One region of the Streptomyces sp. NPDC006326 genome, then DNA from elsewhere that is predicted to be linked to it. Evidence: riboswitches for the same ligand, from Rfam matches in the RefSeq annotation. Region 1 holds a riboswitch; the other holds the start of a gene.

Evidence for each region. Region 1 has a riboswitch for ZMP and ZTP ahead of glyA (serine hydroxymethyltransferase). Riboswitches for the same ligand answer to the same signal wherever they lie in the genome.
Region 2: it holds a riboswitch for ZMP and ZTP, as region 1 does, so the genes downstream of both, ABZ128_RS06140 (bifunctional 5,10-methylenetetrahydrofolate dehydrogenase/5,10-methenyltetrahydrofolate cyclohydrolase) here and glyA (serine hydroxymethyltransferase) in region 1, are expected to answer to the same signal.

Annotation. Positions count from the first base shown of each region.
Region 1 is NZ_JBEXRC010000001.1:65,712-85,974, forward strand. Features, by position in the region: gene ABZ128_RS00265 (DUF6350 family protein) at 71-1,768, shown strand; gene ABZ128_RS00270 (hypothetical protein) at 1,799-2,386, opposite strand; gene purN (phosphoribosylglycinamide formyltransferase) at 2,630-3,253, shown strand; gene purH (bifunctional phosphoribosylaminoimidazolecarboxamide formyltransferase/IMP cyclohydrolase) at 3,250-4,845, shown strand; gene ABZ128_RS00285 (hypothetical protein) at 4,967-5,623, opposite strand; gene ABZ128_RS00290 (bifunctional methylenetetrahydrofolate dehydrogenase/methenyltetrahydrofolate cyclohydrolase) at 5,882-6,745, shown strand; gene ABZ128_RS00295 (DUF3017 domain-containing protein) at 6,735-7,157, shown strand; gene ABZ128_RS00300 (malate dehydrogenase) at 7,397-8,386, shown strand; gene ABZ128_RS00305 (hypothetical protein) at 8,523-10,298, shown strand; gene ABZ128_RS00310 (hypothetical protein) at 10,288-10,659, shown strand; gene ABZ128_RS00315 (hypothetical protein) at 10,663-11,553, shown strand; gene ABZ128_RS00320 (carboxymuconolactone decarboxylase family protein) at 11,560-12,084, opposite strand; gene ABZ128_RS00325 (PLP-dependent aminotransferase family protein) at 12,131-13,528, shown strand; partial or broken gene ABZ128_RS00330 (hypothetical protein) at 13,531-14,353, opposite strand; gene ABZ128_RS00335 (hypothetical protein) at 14,457-14,774, shown strand; gene ABZ128_RS00340 (glutathionylspermidine synthase family protein) at 14,780-15,976, shown strand; gene rocD (ornithine--oxo-acid transaminase) at 15,986-17,191, opposite strand; ZMP/ZTP riboswitch at 17,336-17,426, shown strand; gene glyA (serine hydroxymethyltransferase) at 17,462-18,727, shown strand; gene trpS (tryptophan--tRNA ligase) at 19,060-20,073, shown strand; gene ABZ128_RS00360 (2'-5' RNA ligase family protein) at 20,171-20,263, shown strand, end outside.
Region 2 is NZ_JBEXRC010000005.1:128,720-136,537, forward strand. Features, by position in the region: gene ABZ128_RS06130 (FAD-dependent monooxygenase) at 77-1,543, shown strand; gene ABZ128_RS06135 (MAB_1171c family putative transporter) at 1,540-2,727, shown strand; gene ABZ128_RS06140 (bifunctional 5,10-methylenetetrahydrofolate dehydrogenase/5,10-methenyltetrahydrofolate cyclohydrolase) at 2,787-3,695, opposite strand; ZMP/ZTP riboswitch at 3,724-3,817, opposite strand; gene ABZ128_RS06145 (methyltransferase domain-containing protein) at 3,922-4,683, shown strand; gene ABZ128_RS06150 (RNA polymerase sigma factor) at 4,910-6,499, shown strand; gene ABZ128_RS06155 (SRPBCC family protein) at 6,596-7,039, opposite strand; gene ABZ128_RS06160 (amino acid permease) at 7,115-7,818, opposite strand, start outside.

The DNA.
Region 1 (20,263 bases):
TATATTGGGCGACACCACGGACATTCGCCTATTACCCGCCCATAGCGCGTGTCGTTGGCACCATGGCGGGGTGACCCAAGTGACCGAACACGGGACCCCGTTGCCCCCGGCCCCCCTGCCCACGGCCCCGACCCCGGCCCCGTCGGCCCCGGCCCCGCGCCCCGCCGCCCGGCGGCGCCGTTCGCCGGCGGCCGCCGCCTGTGTCCTCGGCGGTGCCGTTGCCGCCGGGCTGGGGCTCGGCTTCCTCGCCGTGCTCGTGATCGTGCTGTGGATCAGCTCCCCGTACCCCGACAGCGGCCCCGGCGGCGCCCTGCACCTCGCCGCCGGACTGTGGCTCCTCGCCCACGGCACCGAGCTGGTCCGCTACGAGACCCTGTCCGGGATGCCGGCCCCGGTCGGGGTGACCCCGCTGCTGCTCGTCGCGCTTCCCGCGCTGCTCATGCGGCGTGCCGCGCGGCTCGGCAGCGCCGCCGACGACGGGGACGAGGTCCTGCCCGGCAGTGCCATCTTCTCGGCGGTGACCTGCGGTTATCTGAGCGTCGGCTCGCTGGCCACCGTCTACGCGGCCGGCGGCCCGATGCCCGCCGACCCGCTCAGCGCAGCCTGGCACGTCCCGCTCGTCGCCGTCCTCGCGGCGGGCGCCGGCGTGTGGTCGGCCAAGGGGCGCCCGCTCGGGCCGCTGCCCCGCTGGGTGCCCGGGGCGCTGCGGCAGGCCGTTGCCCGGCCCCGCTACGCGCTGGCGCTCCGGGCGGGGACCGCCGGAGCCCTCGTGCTGCTGGGCGGCGGCGCGGTGCTCGTCGGGGCCTCGCTCGTCTGGCACGGCGCGGAGGCGCGGTCCTCCCTCATGACGCTGACCGGGGTGTGGTCGGGCCGGTTCGCCGTGCTGCTCCTCACGCTCGCGCTGCTGCCGAACGCCGCCGTCTGGGGCGCCGCCTACGCCCTCGGGCCCGGTTTCGCCCTCGGGACCGGCGTCACCGCCACCCCGCTCGGCCTGGCCCGTCCGCCGTCGCTGCCGCGGTTCCCGCTGCTGGCGGCGCTGCCGCCGGAGGGGCCCGGCACCCTGCTGACCTGTGCGACCGCGGGGCTGCCGGTGCTGGCGGGGCTGGCGGTGGGGTGGTTCGCGGTCCGCCGGGCGCGTGAAGTGACCTGCGGTGAAGCTGCCCTGACGGCGGCTCTGGGCGCCGTGGTGTGCGGGCTGCTGATGGCCGGCCTCGCCGCCGCCTCGGCCGGGCCGCTCGGCTCCCGGCAGCTGGCGAGCTTCGGGCCGGTGTGGTGGGCGGCCGGGGCGGCGGCCTTCGCGTGGACGCTGCTGCCCGCCGTACCGGTGGCGGCGGCGGTCCACTCCTGGCGCAACCGCCCGGCCCGAGGGGACGCCGCCGTGGAGGACGACTGGCACGACAGCGGCGTACGGGAGGTCCGCTGGGAGGCCCTGCGCCGCACGGCGGTGGCCCTGGTCCCCGAACTGCCCGGGGACACGGCCCCGGCCCCGGCCCCGGCTCCGGTGCCGGCCCCGGCCGCTCACCCGGGCCCGCCCGCCCGGGTGAAATCCCCGCGCCCGGTGACGGTGGTGACGGGGCTTCAGCTGGACCTGGCCGCGCTCAAGGCGGCGCCGGCCCTCCCGCCACCGGCTGCCTCCGCGCCGGCCGCCTCCGCGCCGGCCGCCCCTATGGCGCCGGCCGGGCCGCCGCCGCAGCCACCGGCCGGGGAGCCGCTCGTACCGCCCGTCGCGGGCGCGCGCGTCCTGGCCCGCCGCAGGCCCCCGGCCTGAGCCGACGCACCGGCAGGTCCGGGCCGGATCCTAGGTCCGGACCTTGAGGTACGTGCCGAGCAGGTTGTCCGGCAGCAGCCTGTTGCACTGCAGTTCCGCCGTCTGCGTGAGGGCGTCCTCGCGGCAGACGTAGAAGTCCTTGTACGCGAGCTGCACGGCGTACGAGCTCAGCGCCAGCAGGATCGCCAGCGAGGCCGTGACCAGGCCGCTGATCGCAGCGGTCCGCTGGGGCCGGGCGGCGGGCCCCAGGGCGGCGAGCCCGCCCCGGGCGGCCGCCCCGTCCGAGCCCGGCTCCGCCGGGGCCACGGGCCTGCCGCGCAGTCCGCTGATGCCCCAGTACAACGCGAGCGCACCGAGCAGCAGCCCCACCGAGGGGATGTCGAAGAGCCCGAAGAAGAAGCCCCACATGCCGGCCAGCAGTGCGTACCGGGCGTGGCGCTGGATCGGGTCCGTCGGGTCCCAGCGCACCGGCCCCTCGGGGCCCGTGCCGGGCTCCCCGGCCGGGCCGCCGCCGTCACCGCCGCCGCGCGGCTGCCACGGCTGGTCGGGCCGGCCTTCCGGGGGAGCCGCGAAGGGGTTGTCGTCGGTGGAGGAGTCGGGCTGACGGCGGTCCGGCATCGAGTGCGTTACTTCCCCTGTGTCATGGACACCCGTGGTGGGCGTCGAGTGCGGCGCGGGCGTGTACGGCATGCATGCCGCACGCTACCCCTCGGCCGTCCCCCCGTCCCTCGGGGGCTGTCCGGTGTGCCGGTATCGTTGCAGGCGGTCGGTGGCTTCGTATGGTCCCCCGTATACCGGGGCCCCGAAGTTTCGTATGACCACACAAGACGAACGACGTGTTCCCGCGAGAAAGGGCCTCCCATGGCCGCCTCCCGCCTGGTCGTGCTGGTCTCCGGCTCCGGCACCAACCTCCAGGCCCTGCTCGACGCCATCGACGCCCACCCCGGGGGGCCCGAGGGCTTCGGGGCCGAAGTCGTCGCCGTGGGGGCCGACCGCGAGAACATCGTCGGCCTGGAGCGGGCCGAGAAGGCCGGGATCCCCACTTTCGTGTGCCCGGTCAAGGCGTACGCGAGCCGCGAGGAGTGGGACGTCGCCCTCACCGAGGCGACCGCCGCCCACGCACCGGACCTCGTGGTGTCCGCCGGGTTCATGAAGATCGTGGGCAAGGAGTTCCTCGACCGCTTCGGCGGCCGGTTCGTCAACACCCACCCCGCCCTCCTCCCGGCCTTCCCGGGCGCCCACGGCGTACGGGACGCCCTCGCCTACGGCGCGAAGGTCACCGGCTGCACCGTCCACTTCGTGGACTCCGGCGTGGACACCGGTCCGATCATCGCCCAGGGTGTGGTCGAGGTCCGGGACGAGGACGACGAAGCCGCTCTCCATGAGCGCATCAAGGAAGTCGAGCGCCAGCTGCTCGTCGATGTCGTGGGGCGCCTGGCCCGGCACGGCTACCGCATTGAGGGACGAAAGGTAACGATCCAGTGACCGCCGTAGAGAGCAGCACCACCTCGTCGAAGCGACCGATCCGGCGCGCGCTCGTCAGTGTCTACGACAAGACGGGACTGGAGGAGCTGGCCCGCGGCCTGCACGAGGCGGGCGTCACGCTCGTCTCCACCGGCTCCACCGCCTCGCGGATCGCCGGGGCCGGCGTGCCCGTCACCAAGGTCGAGGAGCTCACCGGTTTCCCCGAGTGCCTGGACGGCCGGGTCAAGACCCTGCACCCGCGCGTGCACGCCGGCATCCTCGCCGACCTGCGCCTGGAGGACCACCAGCGCCAGCTCGCCGAGCTGGGCGTCGAGCCCTTCGACCTGGTCGTCGTCAACCTGTACCCGTTCCGGGAGACCGTCGCCTCCGGCGCCACCCCCGACGAGTGCGTGGAGCAGATCGACATCGGCGGCCCGTCCATGGTCCGCGCCGCCGCCAAGAACCACCCGTCCGTGGCCGTCGTGACCAGCCCCGACCGCTACTCCGACGTCCTCGCCGCGGTCCAGGGCGGCGGCTTCGACCTCCCCGCGCGCAAGCGGCTGGCGGCCGAGGCCTTCCAGCACACCGCCGCCTACGACGTCGCCGTGGCCTCCTGGTTCACGAATGCGTACGCCCCGGAGCCGGAGGCCGTGCTGCCCGAGTTCCTGGCCGGTGCGTGGGAGCGCAAGTCCACCCTCCGTTACGGCGAGAACCCGCACCAGGCCGCCGCCCTCTACACCGACGGGCAGCCGGGCGGGCTCGCCAACGCCGAGCAGCTGCACGGCAAGGAGATGTCCTTCAACAACTACGTGGACACCGAGGCCGCGCGCCGCGCCGCCTACGACCACGACGAGCCCTGTGTCGCGATCATCAAGCACGCCAACCCGTGCGGCATCGCCGTCGGCGCGGACGTGGCCGAGGCGCACCGCAAGGCCCACGCCTGCGACCCGCTCTCCGCGTTCGGCGGCGTCATCGCCGTCAACCGCCCCGTGACGGTCGAGCTGGCCGAGCAGGTCGCGGAGATCTTCACCGAGGTCATCGCGGCGCCCTCGTACGAGGACGGGGCCGTCGAGGTCCTCGCCAAGAAGAAGAACATCCGCGTCCTGAAGGTGGACGGCCACCCGCACCAGCCGGGCGACCTCAAGCCGATCTCGGGCGGCGTGCTGCTCCAGCAGTCCGACACGTTCGGACCGGAAGGGGCCCAGGCGGAGGGCGACGACCCGCAGAACTGGACCCTCGCCACCGGCGAAGCCCTCTCCGCGCAGGAGCTCGCCGAGCTCGCCTTCGCGTGGAAGGCCTGCCGCGCGGTCAAGTCCAACGCCATCCTGCTCGCCAAGGACGGCGCCTCGGTCGGCGTCGGCATGGGCCAGGTCAACCGGGTGGACTCGGCGAAGCTCGCCGTCGAGCGGGCGGGCGCCGAGCGCGCGCAGGGCTCGTACGCCGCCTCCGACGCCTTCTTCCCGTTCCCCGACGGGCTGGAGATCCTGACCGCCGCGGGCATCAAGGCCGTGGTCCAGCCGGGCGGTTCGGTCCGTGACGAGCAGGTCGTCGAGGCCGCGAAGGCGGCGGGCGTGACCATGTACTTCACCGGGACCCGGCACTTCTTCCACTGAGCCGGCACCCCGAGTACGGCGAAGGCCGCCATCCGCAGCAGTGCGGGTGGCGGCCTTCGCCGTGTACGCCGTGAGGACGGCGGTGCTTCCGGTGCCCGGTGCTTCCGGTGCCGCGCCGCCCTCAGTACTGCGGGCGGCGGAAGTACGCGCCGGCGGCCGAGTTGGCCAGGCCGACGAGCACCCACAGGGCCAGGCCGAGCTGGATCAGGGCCAGGAGCAGCGAGAACACGACGGCGCCGGCGGCCGTGTCGCTGCCGAGCGCGGCGAGGTTCATGATCACGCTGAGCCCGGAGAAGAGGGTCATCAGGGAGCCGTAGATGATGCCGGAGACGCGGACACCGCCGCGGCCCTTGCCCAGCTTGGCGGCGGTCAGGAGCGGCCACAGCGCGAAGGCGAGGCAGAAGATGCCGGCGACGACGATCACGCCGCCCGCCAGCGTCCCCGCATCACTCGCCGAGGAGCTGGAGGAGTCCGCGAAGAGGGAGGCGAAGAACGCCCCGCCGAGGAGCAGGACCACGCCGCCCAGGACCTGCAGGCCTCCGACGATGAACAGGATGACGCGAGCCGCCTTCACACCGCCCGGCATGGGCATCTGGGCGCCCGGGACGGGGTATCCGCCGGGGGCCGCCGGGTACGCCGGGTAGGCCTGCGGGGCCTGCTGCGGGTAGGCGTAGCCGCCCTGCGGCGGCACGCCCTGCGGGGCCTGCTGCGGGTAGCCGTAGCCGGGCTGGCCCTGGGGCTGCTGCCCGTACGGGTTGTTCGGGTCGCCGAAGCTCATCTGGGGTGTTTCCTCCGTGGAAGTGCGGGGACGCACGGCACGCGCGAGGGAAAAACACCCTGGTCTACGGTCCGCCCCCCGGCAGTGCCCGCGGCACTCTTTCGGCCATCGTCTTCCGACCGGGCGGGACTTGTCCAGCGAGCGCGTCATCGGGCCGTCACTTGTTGTGCAAGTGCAATGAATGGTTCAAGCCTGTGACGAACCGGCGGGGAGCGCCACGACTGGAACCGGGGCCGCTCCATCCGGGAGGATGGGTGCATGACCGCCCAGATTCTCGACGGCAAGGCCACCGCAGCCGCGATCAAGTCCGAACTGGCCGCCCGCGTGTCGGCCCTCAAGGCCCGGGGCATCACCCCCGGACTCGGCACCCTGCTGGTCGGCGACGACCCGGGCAGCCGCTGGTACGTCAACGGCAAGCACAAGGACTGCGCGGAGGTCGGCATCGCCTCCATCCAGCGCGAACTGCCCGGGACGGCCTCCCAGGAGGACATCGAGGCGGTCGTACGCGAGCTCAACGCGAACCCGGAGTGCACGGGCTACATCGTCCAACTCCCGCTGCCGAAGGGCATCGACACCAACCGGGTCCTGGAGCTGATGGACCCGCTGAAGGACGCCGACGGCCTGCACCCGATGTCGCTGGGCCGCCTCGTGCTCAACGAGCCCGGCCCGCTGCCCTGCACCCCGTACGGGATCGTCGAACTGCTCCGCCACCACGGCGTGGAGATCAACGGCGCGCACGTCGTGGTCCTCGGCCGCGGCATCACCGTCGGACGCTCCATGGGCCTGCTGCTGACCCGCAAGTCGGAGAACGCCACCGTGACCCTGTGCCACACCGGCACCCGCGACCTGCCCGCGCAGCTGCGCCAGGCCGACATCGTCGTCGCGGCGGCCGGCGTACCGCACCTGGTCAAGCCCGAGGACGTGAAGCCGGGCGCGGCCGTCCTGGACGTGGGCGTCAGCCGCGACGAGCACGGCAAGATCGTCGGGGACGTGCACCCGGGCGTCGCCGAGGTGGCGGGCTGGATCTCCCCGAACCCGGGCGGCGTCGGGCCGATGACCAGGGCGCAGCTCCTGGCCAACGTGGTCGAGGCGGCGGAACGGGCGACGACCAGTGCAGGCTGACCCCGACGCGCAGGAGCCCGCGGCCCCCCGGTCCCGGCGCTTCCCGCCCGTCACCCAGGACACCGCCCGTCCCGAGGGCGCCGGCCGCGCCGCGCCCGGGGACGCGCTCGCCGCCCGCCAGTGGCCGATGCTCAGCGTGCTCACCGCGACCGCGGTCGGCCTGCTGCTCACCGCGGTCGGCCACCCCCGGGTCGGCTGCCTGGTGATCGGCGTGGCCCTCATCGCGGCCGCCGTCCTGCGGCGCGTCCTGCCCTCGGTGGGCATGCTCGCGGTGCGCTCCCGGTTCACGGACATGGTCACGTACGGGGTGCTGGGCGTGGCGATCACGCTGCTCGCGCTGGTGATCGCCACGCCCAAGCCGTGGCTGGACATCCCGTTCCTGGAGGACGCGGTCCACTTCACCGTCCGCTGAGGCCTGCGTACACCCGTCCGGCGGGTGCCCGCAGTCCCGGAATCCGGGGCGAAGTCCCGCCCGCGCCTTCGAACTCCCGGTCCGTGTGCCGTGCACCACACGGACCGGGGGATTGGGTCGCTCCAAGGTCGGATAGCCTGACGCCGGATGTCTCTTCACATCAAGATTCGCAGGGGAGCGGCGTCCGCCAGCACATGGGGCACGGACGCCCCACCGCCAGCTGTCTAACGGAGAAGGCCATGACCCGCACTCCCGTGAATGTCACCGTCACCGGCGCCGCCGGCCAGATCGGCTACGCGCTGCTCTTCCGCATCGCCTCCGGCCACCTGCTCGGCGCGGACGTGCCGGTCAAGCTCCGCCTCCTGGAGATCCCCCAGGGCATGAAGGCCGCCGAGGGCACCGCCATGGAGCTCGACGACTGCGCCTTCCCGCTGCTGAAGGGCATCGACATCTTCGACGACCCGAACCAGGGCTTCGAGGGCGCGAACGTGGCCCTGCTCGTGGGCGCCCGCCCGCGGACCAAGGGCATGGAGCGCGGTGACCTGCTCTCCGCCAACGGCGGCATCTTCAAGCCGCAGGGCGCCGCGATCAACGCGCACGCCGCGGACGACATCAAGGTCCTGGTCGTGGGCAACCCGGCCAACACCAACGCGCTCATCGCGCAGGCCGCCGCCCCGGACGTCCCCGCCGAGCGCTTCACCGCGATGACCCGCCTGGACCACAACCGCGCGATCTCGCAGCTCGCGAAGAAGACCGGCGCCGACGTCACCGACATCAAGCGCCTGACCATCTGGGGCAACCACTCGGCCACCCAGTACCCCGACATCTTCCACGCGGAGATCGCCGGCAAGAACGCCGCCGAGGTCGTCGCCGACGAGCAGTGGCTCGCCGACGCCTTCATCCCGACCGTCGCCAAGCGCGGCGCGGCGATCATCGAGGCCCGTGGCGCCTCCTCGGCCGCCTCCGCCGCCAACGCCGCCATCGACCACGTCCACACGTGGGTCAACGGCACCGCCGCGGGCGACTGGACCTCCATGGGCATCCCGTCGGACGGCTCCTACGGCGTCCCGGAGGGCCTGATCTCCTCCTTCCCCGTCACCTGCAAGGACGGCAAGTACGAGATCGTCCAGGGCCTGGACATCAACGAGTTCTCCCGTACGCGCATCGACGCGTCGGTGGCGGAGCTCGTCGAGGAGCGCGACGCGGTGCGCGAGCTCGGCCTCATCTGATCCGGACGTGCTGATCACGCGGTCCGCCTGATCGCCAGACCGGCACGAACACCCTTGCGCCCCGGCCAAACCTGGCCGGGGCGCTTTGGCGTGAATCGGCCTGTCGGTTCATGTAAAGGCCACATAAGGTCGCTCGGTGACCGACCACCTGATTCCCCCTCAGCCCGGCGGCGACGTCCCGGCCGACCCGCGCAACGGCCGCCCTCCGGTCCACCCCTCCCTGAGCGAGGCCGGCCGCTTCCTGTGCGCGGGGACCTACCTCGACGCCGCGTACCGCGATCGGGTGATCGACGAGCTGTACGTGCACGAGGAGCGGATCGCCGCCCCGTCCTACGGTTTCGACGCCACGCGGGTCCTGGCCCACGCACTGCGCGCCCGGCGCGTCGAGCTCGCCTGGGCCGGCGGGATCATCGGCGCCTGGTTCGTGGGGTCCCTGCTGACCAGCGGGCTGCTCACCCTGCTTCTCGCCCCCTTCCTGCTGCTGAGCCTCGCCAACTGGCTCCGGCGCAGGCAGAGCCTCCTGCTGCGGTTCCTGTCCGTGCTGGTCAGGATCTACGGCTGGCTGACCCTGGCCTTCACCCTCGCCATGTTCTGGCTGGTCGCGACCGACGACGGGGAAGGCGGCGCCCTCTTCCGGCAGTTCTACGGCGGCGGCTCCGGCGGCTACGGCGGCTACGACGGGTACGGAGGTGCGAGCGGGTTCGACCCCTACGGCGGCTCCGGCGGCTCCGGCGACTCCGCGCCCCTGGCCCTGTGGCTGGTCCCCCTCGTGTTCGCGGCCCTCGTCACCCTGGTCGCCCTCCAGCGCGGATACGGCGCCCGGATCGTCTCCCGGGAACTCGACCCGCACCGGTACGCCGACCAGTCGGCCGATCCCGTCACGCAGAGCCCCCGCTTCGCCCGGGTCCGCGACCGCATCCGGGGCGAGCAGCACGCGCCGCTGATCATGTACGACATCAACGGCCCGTTCAGGGGGGCGGGGGACGCCTACCGGCCCTGGCAGCTGTCCGTCGAACTGCGCCCCCGTGACGACCTCGGCGTCGACCGCAAGCCGCAGCCCGTCTCCAACGCCGACATCGTGCGGCGCATCGTGCCGCTGCTCCAGACCCTGCGCATCCCGTCCCCGCACGGCTCCGCGCAGGCCCAGGCCGACGTACTGGACCGGCTGCGCGAGCTGGTCGTCGACGAGTGCGTGTTCATGCCGGCCGTCGGCCTGGCGCACCGGGACGAGGCCCGGTGGGCGCGGGAGCAGTTCACCGCGCACCGCCTCGGCGCCATGGAGGAGGGCGGCGAGCGGCGCCGGCACTTCCTCCGCATCAGGGTCGGCGGCTGGGAGGAGAACCTCGTCGTCACCGTGTTCGTACGGGTCCACACCCAGGGCGGCATGCTGATGCTGGAGGTGGCCCCGCACGTGCTGCTGCCCGTACGGACCGGCTTCCAGAACGCCGAGGCCGACGCCCAGCGCTTCCTGAACAACACCTGGTTCGGCAAGGCGGTCGCGGCCCTCGCCGCCACCCCCGGCTCGTTCGCGGGAGCCCTCGCCTCCCTGTTCCGGGGGCTCGCCACCTGGTGGCGGATCGTCACGGGCGGCCACGGCGGCGCCCGGCCGGAGGGGCCGCTGCTGTCGGTGAGGGAGATCGCCGCGATGGACGACGGCTCGCTCTTCCACCTCATGGACCTGGACCGGTACCTGAAAACCATTCAGGACCGCGTGGTCGGCGGCGTTACCGTCGCCCTGCACGAAGCGGGCTGGCACACCGAGGAGTTCGCGCGACGCGCGGTCCACGTCGCCGAGGGCGCCACCTTCATCCAGTCGGTGAGCAACAGCGCCTTCAGCGTCGGAGGCACGGGCCATTACAACAGCACCGCCGGGGGCGGTACGAGCGGCAAGGGGAGCAGTGGTGGGAAGTAACGGCGAGGAGCGCCCGGTCCGGATCGGCGACATCACCGGCAGCGCCTTCAGCATCGGCGGCAGCAACAACACCAACACCGTGCACCACGGCGGTACGGGGACGGACGCGCCCGGCGCGCCGGAACTGCTGGAGGCCGTGCTCGACCTGCGCGCCGCCCTGGTCCGGCTGCCCCGCGGTACGGACAGGGCCGCACTGGACGGCGTACTGGACGAGGCGGCCGGGGACCTGGAGGGCGCGCAGGCGATCCGGCCCGGTCTCGTCGGGCGGCTTCGGGAGGCCCTGCAGCGGTGGGCTCCGCTCGTGGAATCGGTGAGCGCGGCCGCAGCCCTGGCGGGCCTGCTCAGCACGCTGGGGGGCTGAGCCGTGGCGCCACCGCCGTCGGGCGAGCCCCGCTGGGACGCGCAGGCGCAGCGCTGGGTGCGGGACGCGCCGGCCGCGCCGCCCGCCCCGGCCCCGCCCCCGCCCCCGCCCCTGCACGCTCCCCCGGCCCCGGCCCCGGCCCCGGCCCCGGCCCCGCCGCCGGCGTACGACCCGCACCGGCCGCCCGTACCGGCGGGGCCCCCGCGCCCCGCCGGGCCGCGTGCCCGGTGGCTGACCCCGGCGACGGCGGGCATCGCCGTGGCCGCGGCCGTGGTTGCCGCCGGGGCCGTGTGGTACGTCCGGGGCGGATCCGACGACCCGGCGCGGGCGGACGGGAAGCACGCGACGGCGGTGTCCCGCACGCCGGCCACCCCGGACGGGACGTCCGCCGCCCCGTCGCCCTCGACGAGCCGCTCCCCGTCGCCCGGCCCGAGCGGGACCGGCGGCCACCGGACCGTGCAGGACCCGAAGGGGTTCACCGTCGCCGTGCCCAAGGGCTGGGTACGGGAGGAGGGCACGGGTGGTGTCTTCTACCGCTCGCCCGACCGGACCGCCCTGCTCCAGATCTTCCAGGTGAAGGAGGCGGACCTCACCCCGCTCGAAGCGGTCAAGGGCGCATCCACGTACCTGCGCGCCCAAACCCCCGCCTACGAGGAGATCGGCGTCGGAGGCGTCCCGGGCGACCCCGTCGCCGCGGAGCTCGTCTACGAGTACGACAGCGCGGAGTCGCACGGCCGCCGACGCGGTGTGGAACGGGTGTTCCTCCCGTCCGGCGGCAGCGGCAGCGCCGGCGGGGGCGCCAAGTGGGCCGTCCTGACCGCGGGCCCCGCGGACGAGTGGACGGTCACCCGGGAGCACCACGAGGCGGCCCTGGCGGCGTTCCGGGCGCCGTGAGGCCGGTCAGGAGCGCTGGTGCACGCCCGGGGTGTAGTGGCCCGGCACCATGCGGGTGCTGACGGCGAAGCGGTTCCAGGCGTTGATCGTCACGATGAGGGAGATGAGGCGGGCGAGCTCCGGCTCCTCGAAGTGCTTCGCCGCGTTCGCGTACACCTCGTCCGGGACGAAGCCGTCGGTCAGCACGGTCACCGCCTCGGTCAGCTCGATCGCGGCGGCCTCCTTCTCCGTGTAGAAGTGGCGCGACTCCTCCCAGGCGCTGAGCTGGATGATCCGCTCCACGCTCTCGCCCGCCGCGAGCGCGTCCTTCGCGTGCATGTCGAGGCAGAACGCGCAGTGGTTCAGCTGCGAGGCGCGGATCTTGACCAGCTCGACGAGGAGCGGGTCCAGGCCCTTCTTGGAGGCGACCTCCAGGCCCGTCATGGCCTTGTAGACGTCGGGCACGTGCTCGGTCCAGCGCATGCGGGAGGTGGGCTCGGGGGCGTACTCGGGAGTCTGGTCTGCGGTGTTCTGCCGCGTCTGCGTGGTCATGGGCCCAGCCTACGAAGCGGGCGGCCCGCCGATATGGTCCATCTTCATGAAGGAATCCTGGGCCACTTTCGGTGCCGACCTGCATCTGGACCTGTCCGCCGGACGCGGCTTGCGGGCCGGGCTCACCGAGGCGTTGCGGGAGGCCGCGCGCAGCGGGCGGCTGGCTCCCGGGACCCGGCTGCCGTCCTCGCGTTCCTTCGCGGCCGACCTCGGGATCGCCCGGAACACGGTCGCGGAGGCGTACGCCGAGCTCGTCGCCGAAGGCTGGCTGACGGCCCGCCAGGGCTCGGGCACCCGGGTCGCGCAGCGGGCCCGGCCGCGCGCCCGGCCGGCGGCGGCGGCCCGGGTGCGGGGCCCCGCGCGGCCCGGAACCGCCTACAGCCTGCTGGCCGGCAGCCCGGACCTCGGCGGGTTCCCGCGGGCGGCCTGGCTGTCGGCGGCCCGGCGGGCCCTGACCGGCGCGCCGAACGAGGCCTTCGGGTACGGGACCGACCCGCGCGGCCGGGTCGAGCTGCGGGAGGCCCTGGCGGGGTACCTGTCCCGGGCGCGGGGGGTGCACGCGGATCCGGAGCGGATCGTGCTGTGCGCCGGGTTCGCGCATGCGCTGATGCTGCTGGCGGGGGTGCTGCGGGCCCGGCGGGTACGGGAGGTGGCGGTGGAGGGGTACAGCCTCGACGAGCACCGGGAGCTGCTGACCCGGGCGGGGCTGCGGACCCGGCCGCTTCCGGTGGACGGGGCGGGGGCGTGCACGGCGCAGGTGCCGGACGGGGCGGGGGCGGTGCTGCTGACTCCGGCGCACCAGTTCCCGACCGGGGTCGCGCTGACGCCGCAGCGGCGGGCGGCGGCGGTCGACTGGGCGCGGACCACGGGCGGGATCGTCCTGGAGGACGACTACGACGGCGAGTTCCGCTACGACCGGCAGCCGGTCGGGGCGCTGCAGGGGCTGGACCCGGAGCGGGTGGTCTACCTCGGCACGGCGAGCAAGTCCCTGGCGCCCGGGCTGCGGATGGGGTGGATGGTGCTGCCAGCGGGGCTGGTGGACGAGGTCGTCGCGGTGAAGGGGCGCATCGACTGGACGTCGAGCGCGCTGGACCAGCTCACGCTCGCGGAGTTCATCCGGTCGGGGGCCTACGACCGGCACGTGCGGGGGATGCGGCTGCGGTACCGCCGCCGGCGCGACGAGCTGGTGGCGGCGGTCGCGGGTCGGGTGGAGGTGTCGGGGATCGCGGCGGGACTGCACGCGGTACTGGACCTCCCCGAGGGGACGCAGCCCTCGGTGCTGCGGGCCGCGGCCTGGCAGGACCTGACCCTCGAAACGCTGTCCCGCTACGCCCATCCGGAGGCCGCGCTCCCGCCCCGCGAGGCCCTGGTGGTCGGCTACGGCACCCCCTCGACCAGCGCCTGGTCCCCCACCCTGCGGGCGCTGGTGGCCGCCCTCCCGTGAGGTCAGGCGGGCTCGGGGCCCGGCGGGGGCTCGCCGAAACGGGACAGGGCCAGGGCTCCGCACACCGCCACCGCGAAGCCCAGGACGGCCAGCCAGACCAGGCCTTCGCGGGTGCGGTCGCCGAGCCAGGCCACCCCCACCACCGCCGGTCCGATCGTCTCGCCCAGCACCATCCCCGCGGTGGCCGCCGTCACCGAGCCGCGCTGCAGCGCCGAGGTGAGCAGCAGGAAGGCCGCACCGCCGCCCAGCAGCAGCGCGTACAGGGCCGGGTTCGCGAAGGAGATCCCGTCGATGAGGCGGACGGCCACCTCCACCACCCCGAAGCCCGTCCCCGCGGCCAGGCCGAGGAGCAGCGCCCGGGGCCGGTCCGGCAGGCCGCCCGCCACCGCCCCCACCAGCAGCACCAGCCCGGCCACCCCGAGCAGCCCGAGCTTCAGGGCGAGGGAGCCCTTCCCGGAGCCCTCCTCGCCCGAGGCCAGTCCCAGCATCGCCAGCCCCGCGCACACCACGGCCACCGCCGCCCACTCGGCTCCGCTCAGCCGGACCCGGAGCAGCCGCGCCGCGACCACCGCCGTCACCGCGAGGCTCGCCGCCAGCGCGGCGCCGACCGCGTAGATGGGGGATGTGTCTGAGCGCCACGATCTGCAGGACGAAGCCGATGGCGTCCAGGCCGAGGCCCGCCACGTACCGCCACTGCCGCAGCGCCCGCAGGAGCAGCGCCGTGTCCACCCCCGAGCCCGTCCCCGGCTCCGCGGCGCGGGCCGCCATCGCCTGCAGGACCGATGCCGTACCGAAGCAGACCGCCGCACCGAGCGCGCAAATCATCCCAAGGAGCACGAATTGACTTTAGGTCATGGAGGTGTGGCGAGGGTTCGGGCGGCCGGATTCCATCGCCCCGCCGTCCCGTTCTAGTCTGTCGCCCATGGTCATGGACAGCACGAGTACGAGCAGCAGCACCGCCCGCCGCCGCATGCGCTCCGGCGCCGTCGCCCTCGGCGGGATGGGACTGCTGGCCGCCGCGCTCGTGGCCTGCGGCAAGAGCGACGAGCCCGACAAGCGCTGCGTGGACCGCGTCACGCTGGAGAAGCTGAACAGCAAGGAGTGCAAGAGCGGCGGCAGCAACAGCCGCGGCGCGTACTACTACGGCGGAAGCGTCCGCAACAACAAGGTCAGCGGCGGCAGCTTCGACAAGTCCGCCGTCACCCGCGGCGGCATCGGCGGCCACTCCAGCTCCAGCGGCGGCTGAGCCCCGTGCGGCGCCACACCATCGAGCCCCGCCCGGACTGGCAGCGGACCGTCGAGGAACAGGGGCTGATCTACCCCCTGACCCGCTATCCGGACGACTCGCTGCGCCCCTACTGGGACGAGAGCGCGTACTACTCCTTCTCGCTGCCCGAGGTCGAGGCGCTGGAGGACGTCGTCGAGGAGCTGCACGCCATGTGCCTGGCCGCTGCCGCGCACATCGTCGAGCACGACCGCTTCGCCGACCTCGGCATCACCGACCGCGGACTCGCCGCCCTGATCGCCGAGTCCTGGCGCAGGCGCGCCGAACAGCCCTCCCTGTACGGCCGGTTCGACCTGCGCTACGACGGCTCCGGCAGCCCGGCCAAGATGCTGGAGTACAACGCGGACACCCCCACCTCCCTCGTCGAGGCGGCGAGCCCGCAGTGGTTCTGGATGGAGGAGCGCTTCCCCGGCGCCGACCAGTGGAACTCCCTGCACGAGCGGCTCGTCGAGGCCTGGCGCCGGCAGGCGGAGCTGCTCCCGCCCGGGCCGCTGCACTTCGCGCACTCCGAGACGGACGAGCTCGGCGAGGACCTGATGACGGTGGCCTACCTCCAGGAGACCGCCGAGCAGGCGGGCCTGGAGACCGAGGCGCTGTCCGTCGAACAGATCGGCTGGGACGCACTGTCGGGCCGGTTCGTGGACCAGAAGCTCCGCTTCATCCGCAGCTGCTTCAAGCTCTACCCGTGGGAGTGGCTGGCCACCGACGACTTCGGCCCGCAGGTCCTCGGCACGTACGACCACGGCGGCGGATCCGGCAGCACCTGCTGGATCGAGCCGCTGTGGAAGATGCTGCTGTCCAACAAGGCGCTGCTGGCGATCCTGTGGGAGCTCTTCCCCGACCACCCGAATCTGCTGCCCGCCTACCTCGACGGCCCCCGCGAACTCGCCGGCACCACCGGCTACGCGGCCAAGCCGCTGCTGGGCCGCGAGGGCGCCGGGGTCACCCTGCACGAGGCCGGTCCGGGCGGGCAGCCCTTCGTACCGGCCGAGGGGGAGACGTACTGCTTCCAGGCCCTGGCCCCGCTGCCCGACTTCGACGGCAACCGGGTCGTGCTCGGCGCGTGGGTCGTCGAGGAGGAGGCCGCGGGGCTCGGCATCCGGGAATCGGCGGGGCCGGTCACGGACGAGTACGCCCGCTTCCTGCCCCACGTCATCCTCTGAATCCTGCGATCACCCGGCGAGCACGCTCCGCAGCTGGTCCAGGCCCCAGTCCAGGTCCTCCTTGCTGATCACCAGCGGCGGGGCGAGCCGGATCGTCGTCCCGTGCGTGTCCTTGACCAGCACGCCCCGCTGCATCAGCTGCTCGGACACCTGCCGGCCGGTGCCGTGGCCCGGGGCGATGTCCACGCCCGCCCACAGCCCGCGCCCGCGGACGGCGGTCACCGCGCCGCCGCCGACCAGCAGGCCGAGCTCGCGGTGCAGGTGGTCGCCGAGTTCGGCGGCGCGCTGCTGGTGCTCGCCGGTGCGCAGCATCGCGATCACCTCCAGGGCGACCGCGCAGGCCAGCGGGTTGCCACCGAAGGTCGATCCGTGCTCGCCGGGCCGGAACACCCCGAGCACGTCCCGGTCGGCGACGACCGCGGAGACCGGGACCACACCGCCGCCCAGGGCCTTGCCGAGGATGTAGACGTCCGGCACGACCCCCTCGTGCTCGCAGGCGAAGGTCGTGCCGGTCCGGCCCAGGCCCGACTGGATCTCGTCCGCCATGAACAGGACGCCCCGCTCGCGCGTCAGCTCCCGTACGCCCTGCAGGTATCCGGGCGGCGGCACGAGGACGCCCGCCTCGCCCTGGATCGGCTCCAGCAGCACGGCCACGGTGTTCGAGGTGACGGCGTGCGACAGCGCGGTGAGGTCCCCGTACGGGACGATCTCGAAGCCCGGCGTGTACGGGCCGAAGTGGTCGCGGGCCTCGTGGTCGGTCGAGAAGCTCACGATGGTCGTCGTGCGGCCGTGGAAGTTGTCGGACGCGACCACGATCTTGGCGTGGCCGTCCGGGACGCCCTTGACCTCGTAGCCCCACTTGCGGGCGGTCTTCACCGCCGTCTCCACCGCCTCCGCACCGGTGTTCATCGGCAGCACCATCTCCTTGCCGCACAGCGCGGCCAGCTCGGCGCAGAACTCGGCGAAGCGGTCGTGGTGGAAGGCGCGCGAGGTGAGCGTGACGCGCTCCAGCTGTGCGTGGGCCGCGTCGATGAGACGGCGGTTGCGGTGGCCGAAGTTGAGCGCCGAGTAGCCCGCCAGCATGTCGAGGTAGCGACGGCCTTCGACGTCGGTCATCCACGCCCCTTCGGCGGACGCCACGACGAGGGGCAGCGGGTGGTAGTTGTGCGCACTGTGGGCCTCCGCGGCACGCAGGGCATCAGCGGTTGTCGACACGGGGTCTCCGATCGTCGGTGGTGCGGGCGGGCCGGCCGCCCCGGATGACGAGGGTGGCGCCACCCTGTATACGGGTATACGGCTATACGTCGCTCGTATACCGGGCGCGGAAACCTTTCTTGTGGCCCGCCCGCTATGGTGGGCGGTACGCACGGCGACTGGCGTACGGAGAACCAACTCCGGGGGAGTCGTGCGCGGACGACCGCACACAGGGCCGCTCGCCTGGGCCTCGCGGGGACGAGACCTGACATCGACCCCGGAGGAGCCGCCGTGAACGCGCGCCGCCATCCCGCCCTTTCCGCGACCGACCCCGAGCTGGCGTCCTTCGTCGTGGCGGAGGAAACCCTGCAGGCCGAGACCCTGCGCCTGATCCCGAGCGAGAACTACGTGTCGGCGGCGGTGCTCGAAGCCTCCGGCACGGTGCTGCAGAACAAGTACAGCGAGGGCTACCCCGGCCGGCGCTACTACGAGGGCCAGCAGAACATCGACCGCGTCGAGGCGCTCGCGGTCGAGCGGGCCAAGGGCCTGTTCGGCGTGGACCACGCCAACGTCCAGCCGTACTCGGGCTCGCCCGCGAACCTGGCCGTGTACCTGGCCTTCGCGAAGCCCGGCGACACGGTGATGGGCATGGCCCTGCCGATGGGCGGGCACCTCACGCACGGCTGGGGCGTCTCGGCGACGGGCTCCTGGTTCCGGGGCGTCCAGTACGGCGTCCGCGCCGACACCGGCCTCATCGACTACGACGCGGTGCGCGACCTCGCCCTCGCGGAGCGCCCCAAGCTGATCTTCTGCGGCGGCACGGCGCTGCCCCGCACGATCGACTTCGAGGCCTTCGCCTCGATCGCCGCCGAGGCGGGCTCGGTCCTCGTCGCGGACGTGGCGCACATCGCGGGCCTGATCGCGGGCGGCGCCCACCCGTCGCCGGTCGGGCACGTGGACGTGGTCTCCACGACGACGCACAAGACCCTGCGGGGGCCGCGCGGCGCGATGCTGATGTGCAAGGAGGAGCACGCCAAGGCCATCGACAAGGCGGTGTTCCCCGGCCTCCAGGGCGGGCCGCACAACCAGACGACGGCGGGCATCGCGGTGGCCCTGCACGAGGCGGCGCAGCCGTCGTTCGTGACGTACGCGCACGCGGTGGTCGCCAACGCGCGGGCGCTGGCCGCGCAGTTGCTGGCGAGGGGCTTCGACCTGGTCTCGGGCGGTACGGACAACCACCTGATCCTGGTGGACCTGACCTCCCGGGGCGTGCCGGGCAAGGTGGCGGCCAAGGCGCTGGACCGCGCGGGCATCGTGGTGAACTACAACACGGTCCCGTTCGACCCGCGCAAGCCCTTCGACCCGTCGGGGATCCGGATCGGCACCCCCTCGCTCACCTCCCGCGGCCTGACCGAGGAGCACATGCCGGTGGTGGCGGACTGGATCTCCCGGGCGGTGGACGCGGCGGCCAAGTCCGACGAGGCGGCGCTGTCCGCGATCCGCAGCGAGGTCACCGCCCTCATGGCCGCCCACCCGGCCCCGGGCCTCCCGGTCTGACCGGCCCCCGCGCCTCACACGCCGGCGGGGCCGGATGTGCCGGCCCCGCCCCCGCGGGGCGCCGGCGGTACGGGGGCTGCGCCCGAGCGATCTGGGGCTCCGCCCCAGACCCCGCGCCTCACACGCCGGCGGGGCTGGATGTGCCGGCCCCGCCCCCGTGGGGCCAAAGCGGTCGCTTGCTTCGGGCAAGATCCGGACGTGCCGTTACGCGGGAGTACCCGCGGGCACCGCCCGCCGGGCCCGGCCCCGCCGACCCGCACCCCCGCAAGGACCCGTCGGCTTCCGGCCACGGAACGGCCGGAGTCGGCCCCCGCACCTGAGAGAATGGAGCCATGGCTTCTGATCGTCCTCGCGCGCTCTCCGGCATCCAGCCCACCTCCGGCTCGTTCCACCTCGGGAACTACCTCGGGGCCATCCGCCAGTACGTCGCCCTGCAGGAGACGCACGACGCCTTCTACATGGTCGTCGACCTGCACGCGATCACCATGCCCCAGGATCCGAAGGACCTCCGCGCGAACACCCGCCTGTCCGCCGCGCAGCTCCTCGCCGCCGGCCTCGACCCCGACCGCTGCACGCTCTTCATCCAGAGCCACGTCCCCGAGCACGCCCAGCTCGCCTGGGTGATGAACTGCATCACCGGCTTCGGCGAGGCCAGCCGGATGACCCAGTTCAAGGACAAGTCCGCCAAGGGCGGGGTGAACAGCGCCAGCGTCGGCCTGTTCACGTACCCGATCCTCCAGGTCGCGGACATCCTGCTCTACCAGGCGAACGCCGTCCCCGTCGGCGAGGACCAGCGCCAGCACATCGAGCTGACCCGCGACCTGGCCGAGCGCTTCAACCAGCGCTTCGGCGAGACCTTCACGCTGCCCGCCGCGCACATCGTCAAGGAGGTCGCGAAGATCTACGACCTCCAGGACCCGTCGATCAAGATGTCGAAGTCCGCCTCGTCCCCCAAGGGCCTGATCAACCTCCTCGACGAGGCCAAGGCCACCGAGAAGAAGATCAAGAGCGCGGTCACCGACACCGAGGCCGAGGTCCGCTTCGACACCGCGGCCAAGCCCGGCGTCAGCAACCTGCTCACGATCTACTCCACCCTCACGGGCGAGAGCATCCCCGCCCTGGAGGCGAAGTACGAGGGCAAGGGCTACGGCGCGCTGAAGACGGACCTGGCCGGTGTGATGGTCGATTTCGTCACACCGTTCAAGCAGCGCACCCAGGAATACCTCGACGACCCGGAGACGCTGGACTCCATCCTGGCCAAGGGAGCGGAGAAGGCCCGCGCCGTCGCCGCCGAGACCCTGGCGCAGGCGTACGACCGGCTCGGTCTGGTGCCCGCCAAGCACTGACCGCTGGAGGCCCTGGCAATCCGGGGGGTGTCGGCCCCACACTGGGGCGGCAGGCCGCATACGCGGACGAACACAGCAGACGACGGAGGAGACAGACGTGGGGACCGTAACGCTCGGCGTTTCGATCGCGGTCCCGGAGCCGTACGGCAGCCAGCTCCAGCAGCTGCGCGCCGGCTTCGGGGACGCCGCC
Region 2 (7,818 bases), on a different contig from region 1:
CCTGGTCCCTGCTTCCCCCGCCCAGCACCTCCTCCGCCGCTGCGCCGAGCACGGCCCTGACAGAGAGCGCCTCACGATGAACCAGTCTTCCCCGCGCCGCCATGCCGTCGTCATCGGCGGCAGTCTGGCCGGTCTGCTCGCGGCGGCCGTCCTCGCGGAACACGCCACGGTCACCGTCATCGACGCGGACACGCTGCCCGAGGGGCCGGAGCCGCGGCGCGGGCTGCCCCAGGCCCGGCACGTGCACCTCCTGTGGTCGGGCGGGGCGCGCGCCATCGAGGCGATCCTGCCGGGCATCACCGGGGAATGGACGGCCGCGGGGGCGATGCGCCGCAGCCTGCCCACCGATCTGGTCACCAAGACCGCCCAGGGCTGGCTGCCGCGGCACCGCGAGATGCAGTTCAACATCTCGTGCAGCCGCGACCTCCTCGACGCGGTGGTCCGGGCCCGTGTCGTCGGACTGCCGGGCGTGAGCACCCTCCAGCAGACCAGGGTCCGCTCGCTGGAGGGCACGGCCGACCGGGTCACCGGCGTACGGGTCGACACCCCGCAGGAGAAGGGCCGGCTGGTCTCCGCCGACCTGGTGGTCGACGCGAGCGGGCGCGGCTCCCGGGCCCGTATCTGGCTCCAGGAGCTCGGGCTGAGCGGCATCCGGCAGGCCGAGGTGGATTCCGGGCTCGTCTACGCGACCCGGGTCTTCGAGGCGCCCGCCGGCGCGCACGCCATGGGCTTCCCGATCATCAACGTGCAGTCCGACCCGCGCGTGCCCGTACCCGGGCAGACGGCGACGATCGTGCCGATCGAGAACGGGCAGTGGCAGGCCACCCTGTCCGGCACCCGCGGCGGTCAGCCCACCTCCGACCCCGATGCCTTCGTCCCGTTCGCGAAGGGCGTCCGCGATCCGATCGTCGGTGAACTCCTGGAACACCGCAAGGCCTTGACGGACGTCACCGTCACCCAGGGCACCGCCAACCGGCGGCTCTACTTCGAGAAGGCCGACCTGCCCGACGGCTTCTTCGCGGTCGGCGACTCGGTCGCCACCTTCAACCCGCTGTACGGGCAGGGCATGACGGTCGCCGCCCAGGGCCTGCTGGCCGTACGCGCCCTGCTGCGCGCCAAGGGGCTCGCCCACCCGGCCATCGGCCGCGAGGCGCAGCGCGCGCTGGCCCCCCTCGTGTCCACGGCCTGGGACCTCGCCACCTCTCAGGACATCCTCTACCCCGGCGCCACCGGCATGAAGCCGCGGGCCGGAGCCGGTCTGCTGACCGCGTACGTCGACCGGCTGATGACCGGGGCCACCACCCGCCAGAGCCTGGCCCGCGCCCTCCTCCAGGTGATCACCATGAACAGCTCTCCCGCCTACTGGGTCCGCCCGTCCGTGGTGTGGGACGTCCTGCGGGCCTCGGACCGGGGCGCGCTGAAGGCGGCGCCGCTGACCGCCGCCGAGCGGGCCGTCGCGGGACTCGACCGGGACGCCGCCGCGGAGGCGGTGGAGCCGGCCGACCCCGTGGGGCCGGTGGGCCCCGTCGGCCAGGCCCGATGAGCGACAGCCTCATCCTGTACGTGCCGGGGGTGGTGATCGGCGTGGCCCTGCTGATCAAAGCGCCCACGCTGCGCCGCAGTTGGGGGCAGCCCACCGTGCGCGCCGTCTGCACGCTGCTGGCGGTCGGCACCCTCGTCATGTTCCTCGCGGCGCCGCCGACGATCGTCGCGGTCAACGAGCTGACCGGCATCGTCAACTTCTCGGCACCGCTGGTGTACAGCATGCTCACCGCGTTCTCGGGAGCCTGCATCGTGCTGATCCTGCACTGGGGCAGCCGCCCCACCCCCGGGGTGCGCCGGGCCACGCGCCTGACCATCGCCGCATACAGCGCCGTCGCGGTACTGATCGTCTCCCTCTTCTCCATGGGGGACGCACCGGTGGAACGGGTCCGCGACCTGGACACCTACTACGCCAACACCCCGTGGCTGCGGGAGATGATCGCCTGCTACCTGCTCGCGCACACCGTGGGCAGCACGACGCTGACCCTGCTGTGCTGGACGTGGATGCGGCGGGTGTCCCCCTCGATGCGCCCGCTGCGCACCGGGCTGGCGCTGGTCATGCTCGGCGGGGCGCTGGACGTGGGCTTCCTGGTCGCGAAGTGGGCCGCCGTCGGTGCCCGCTGGAGCGGGCGCGACTGGGACGACCTGTCCACGTACGTGGCGCCGCCGCTCGGCGCCGCGGCGGCCCTGCTGCTGGGGAGCGGGTTCATCGTGCCGCTGATCGGCGGGTCGGCGGCCTGGCGCGATTTCAGCCGGTACCGGCGGCTGTACCCGCTGTGGAAGGCGCTGCGCGGGTTCGCGGCGTCCAGTGCGCAGACCGTGCCGCTCACCTGGTGGTCGCCGGTCGGCATCCGGCTGATCCACCGGGAGTCGGTGATCGACGACGGGATCCTGGCCCTGGCGAGCTGGTTCGACCCCGCCGTGCGGTGCGCCGCGTACGAGACCGCGCGCGGAGAGGGGCTCGGCGAGCAGCGGGCCGCGATCGTCGCCGACGCGGCGATGCTGGCGGCGGCGTGCCGGCGCCGGGAGGTGGCGGATCTGGCGGCGGCCCGGGAGGGAGCCGCCGCCCAGGGCCCTGCCGATCCGCACCGCCTGGACTCCCGGCCGCTGGCGGCGCTGGCGTGGGAGTTCCGCAGGTCCCCGATCGTGGCGGCCGCCCGCCGGGACGTCTGCGGCCGCCCCTAGGGGCTGCGCCCCGGCGCAGGGTCCGGGGCGCGGCGTGGCCGGGAGCGGCGGCGCCGGCGTCAGAGGTCGGCGAGCGCGAGGCCGGCCTGGGCGGCGGCCGCCTGCACGGTCTGCTCCAGGAGCACGGCGATGGTCATCGGGCCGACCCCGCCGGGAACCGGGGTGATCAGCGAGGCACGGGCGGCGGCGGACTCGAAGTGGACGTCGCCGACGTTGCCCTCGTTGTACCCGGCGTCCAGGACCACCGCGCCCGGCTTGATGTCCTCGCCCCGGATGAACTCGGCCTTGCCGACCGCGGCGACCAGCACGTCGGCCTGGCGCACGATCGAGGACAGGTCCCGGGTGCGGGAGTGGCAGTAGGTGACGGTGGCGTTCTGCTCCAGCAGCAGCATGCCGGCCGGCTTGCCGAGGATGGCGCTGCGGCCGACGACGACGGCGTGCTTGCCGGTGAGGTCCACGTCGTACTCGGCGAGCAGGCGCATGATGCCGCCGGGGGTGCAGGAGACGAAGCCCGGCAGTCCGAAGCCCATGGCGGCGAAGGAGTGCATGGTGACGCCGTCGACGTCCTTGCCCGGGGCGATGGCCTCGAAGGCGGCCCGCTCGTCGATGTGGTGCGGGACGGGGTGCTGCAGGAGGATGCCGCTGATCTCCGGGTCCTCGGAGAGGGCGGTGATCGCGGCGACGAGCTCCTCGGTGGTGGTCTCGGCGGGCAGCTCCACGTGGCGGGAGGTGATCCCGGCCTTGGCACAGCGGTTCTGCTTCATGCGGACGTAGGTGACGGAGGCGGGGTCCTCGCCGACCAGCACGGTCGCGAGGCAGGGCGCGGTGCCGGTGCGCTCGGTGAGCTTCGCCGCGTGGGCCGCGGTCTGCTCCGAGATACGGCGGGCGAGGGCGGTGCCGTCCATGAGCCGGGCGGTCTGCGCCTGCTCACCGGTCGGGGCCTGCGGAACGGACTGGGCAGTCGTCATGGGGTCTCCTGAGCGTCGCTGCGGGATCGCGGTTCGCCCAGGCGCGCGGCAGTCGGCGCACGGGGGTGCGCCGGGCCGCTCCCCGGTGGTGATCCACCCGAACGCCAGTCACGGCCCGGTCCCACTCTAATCGACGCGGACGCCGGTCCACCGGGGAAGGCGCGGAGACCACCCACAAGCGGTCAAACCGGTGGATCACCGGCGCTCCGGCTGGGACGATGGGGCCATGACACGCACCTTCGACCACCTCGTGGCCGAGGCGGAGTCCGTCTCCGTGGACGGATGGGACTTCTCCTGGCTGGACGGGCGGGCCACCGAGCAGCGCCCCTCCTGGGGCTACCACCGGCTGCTGGGCGAGCGCCTCGCCCGGGTCCGCTCCGCCCTCGACGTACAGACCGGCGGCGGAGAGGTGCTGGCCGGGGTGCCCGCCCTGCCGAGGCTGATGGTGGCCACCGAGTCCTGGCCGCCGAACATCGAGAAGGCGACCCGGCTGCTGCACCCGCTCGGCGCGGTCGTGGTCGCCGACTCCGACGAGCCGCCCCTGCCGTTCGGCGACGCGGCCTTCGAGCTCGTCACCAGCCGGCACCCGGTGACCGTCTGGTGGGAGGAGATCGCCCGGGTGCTGCAGCCGGGCGGCACCTACCTGTCCCAGCAGGTCGGGCCGGCGAGCGTCTTCGAGCTGGTCGAGTACTTCCTCGGACCGCAGCCGGAGGAGGTCCGGCGGGCCCGGCACCCCGAGGACGCGGTCGCCGGAGCCGGCAAGGCCGGCCTTGAAGTGGTGGACCTGCGCTCCGAAAGACTGCGTACGGAGTTCCACGACATCGGAGCCGTGATCTACTTTCTCCGGAAGGTGATCTGGATGGTGCCCGGCTTCACGGTCGGGCAGTACCGGGACCGGCTGCGAGAGCTCCACGAACAGATCGAACGCGAAGGCCCGTTCGTGGCGCACACCGCCCGTTTCCTCATCGAAGCCCGCAAATCGGGCTGACGGGGGAGGCGGAGGAGGCGCGGACGGATCCCCAGCGGATCGGTTGCCCGCCCACAGCGTGGCGCAGGTCACTCAATTCAGCGCGTAACGAATCGACTCGGGCATGCGATGAACCGACAGGTGTCCTCGCGCGGCCCCGGAATACAGACCCCGCCGGGTCTGTTTTCCCGAGTCCGCGCGATGATGTCCCGCCCACTCCCTATCTGTTCGCAACGAGAGGCTCCTTGTGTCGCTCAGCCCGTCCCGTACGTTCCCTCCGGAGATCGCCGAATCGGAGGCCCTCGTCGCGCTCGTCGAGCGCGGCCGCGAGCAGGGTCACATCAACGGTGACGACGTGCGCCAGGCCTTCGAGGCAGGCCGCATCCCGGTGGACCAGTGGAAGCGGGTCCTGCGCAGCCTGAACCAGGTCCTGGACGAGGAGGGTGTCGCGCTGCACGTCAGCGCCGCGCCCGCCACGAAGGCTGCCGCCAAGAAGCCCCGCAAGGCGGCCGCTGCGCCTGCCCGCACCGTGACCAAGAAGGCGGCCGCCGCGCCGCGCCCCATCGGCGCCCGCAAGGCCTCGGCCGCCGCCACGGCGCCCGCCGCCGCGGCGGCGATACCCGCTGCGGCGACCGCGCCCGCCGCGGAAGAGGTGTCGGCCGAGGCCGCCGCCGAGCCGAAGAAGCGGACGGTCAAGAAGACCGCCGCGAAGAAGACCGCGGTCAAGAAGACCGCCGCGGCCAAGAAGACCACCGCCAAGGACGCCGACGAGGGCGAGACCCCGGTCATCGAGGGCGAGGACTGGGCTGCCGAGGACCTCGTCGACGACGTCGAGGAGGAGGCGCCCAAGGCGGGCGGCGCCCAGGGCTTCGTCCTGTCCGACGACGACGAGGACGACGCCCCGGCGCAGACGGTCATGGTGGCCGGTGCCACCGCCGACCCCGTCAAGGACTACCTGAAGCTGATCGGCAAGGTGCCGCTGCTCAACGCCGAGCAGGAGGTCGAGCTCGCCAAGCGGATCGAGGCCGGACTCTTCTCCGAGTACAAGCTCGAAGAAGAGGAGGACCACAAGCCCGCCTACCGTCGCGAGCTGGAGATCCTGGTCGAGGACGGCCGCCGTGCCAAGAACCACCTGCTGGAGGCCAACCTCCGCCTCGTGGTCTCGCTGGCCAAGCGCTACACCGGCCGCGGCATGCTCTTCCTGGACCTGATCCAGGAGGGCAACGTCGGCCTGATCCGTGCCGTCGAGAAGTTCGACTACACCAAGGGCTTCAAGTTCTCCACCTACGCGACCTGGTGGATCCGGCAGGCGATCACCCGTGCCATGGCCGACCAGTCCCGCACCATCCGCATCCCGGTGCACATGGTCGAGATCATCAACAAGCTCGCCCGCGTGCAGCGCCAGATGCTCCAGGACCTCGGCCGGGAGCCCACTCCGGAGGAGCTGGGCAAGGAGCTCGACATGACCCCCGAGAAGGTCATCGAGGTCCAGAAGTACGGCCGCGAGCCGATCTCCCTGCACACCCCGCTGGGTGAGGAGGGCGACAGCGAGTTCGGTGACCTCATCGAGGACTCCGAGGCGGTCGTCCCGGCCGACGCGGTCTCCTTCACCTTCCTCCAGGAGCAGCTCCAGTCCATCCTGGGCACGCTCTCCGAGCGGGAGGCGGGCGTGGTCTCCATGCGGTACGGCCTCAACGACGGCCAGCCGAAGACGCTGGACGAGATCGGCCGCGTGTACGGGGTCACCCGTGAGCGGATCCGCCAGATCGAGTCCAAGACGATGTCGAAGCTGCGCCACCCGTCCCGCTCCCAGGTGCTGCGCGACTACCTGGACTGAGCCGTCGGGCGGGCACCCTGCGGACCGGGCGTATGCGCCCGATCCGCAGGGTGCCCGTGCACCGGGGCCCGTCAGGACCCCGGCCCCTGTCCGTGCCTAGGCGTGTTCGAGCAGGTGCTTGAGCTTCTCCTCGCTGCGGGGCATCTCCTTGCGGGCGAACGGCTTGACCATCAGGGGGGCGATGACCTTGCCGATGCCGTGACCCTCGAAGTCGAGGGCCAGGGTGACGCGCGAGCGCCTGCCGTCGTCGAGCGGTTCGATGGTCCCGCGCACGTCGCCGCGCACGCGGCCGTCGACTCCGTGGATGTGCCAGCTCCGCGGCGGGTCGAGCTCCATGACCACCATGGTCATCGGGAACCGCCGCCCGCCCATCCGGCGGGTGACGGCGAGGCGCTGCCCCACGTGCGGCGGCGCGCCGTCGAGCGGGCGGGCCGAGACCGCGCTCGCCTGCCACTCCGGCAGGTGCGTGGCATCCGTGAGGTAGGTGTAGACCTCTTCGGGACGGCGGGCGATGTCGATGCTCTGTCTGATCGCGGACATGGCGACCCCTCACTGCCCCCTGCCGGCTCCCCGTCTGTTCCCGGTTCCTGTCCGGACTCCACGCTACTCCGCAGGTCAGACGGCAGCGCGCTGCCTGCGCGCGGACATCGCGGCGTAGCCGAGGACGCCGGCGAACAGGAACAGCACGCCCTGGTAGACGGCCGCATGGCCCGAGCCCGCCACCAGCCACATCGAGAACGCGAAGGCGAGGACGGCGAGGGCCCCGTCGCGCAGCAGTCGGCCGCGGTCGGCGCGCGCGGACTGCCCGGACAGCAGGAAGTAGACCTGCGCGGCGGTGGAGAGCAGGTACGGGACGGTCGCCGTGAAGGTGGTGACCAGGACGAGGACCTCGAAGACGCCGTCCGCGCCCACGGCGTAGTTGTAGACGGTCAGGCCGGAGGCCAGGACGGCGGTGACGAGCACGCCGGCGACGGGGACGCCCCGCTTGCGCGTCTCGAAGACCTTCGGGAAGAGCCCGTCCTTGGCGGCGGCGTACGGGGTCTGCGCGCTGAGCAGCGTCCAGCCGTTGAGCGCGCCGACCATCGAGACGACCGCGGCGCAGGCCACCAGGGTGCCGCCCCAGGTGCCGCCGAACATGGCGTTCACGGCGTCGGTGAACGGGGCCTGCGAGGCGACCAGCCGGTCGTGGGCGACCAGGCCGAAGACGGCGAGGGTGCCGAGCAGGTAGACGAGGGCCGCCCCGGCCGTGCCGAGGACGGTGGCCCGGCCGACGTTGCGGGCCGGGTCGCGGACCTCCCCCGCACTGACGGCGGCCGACT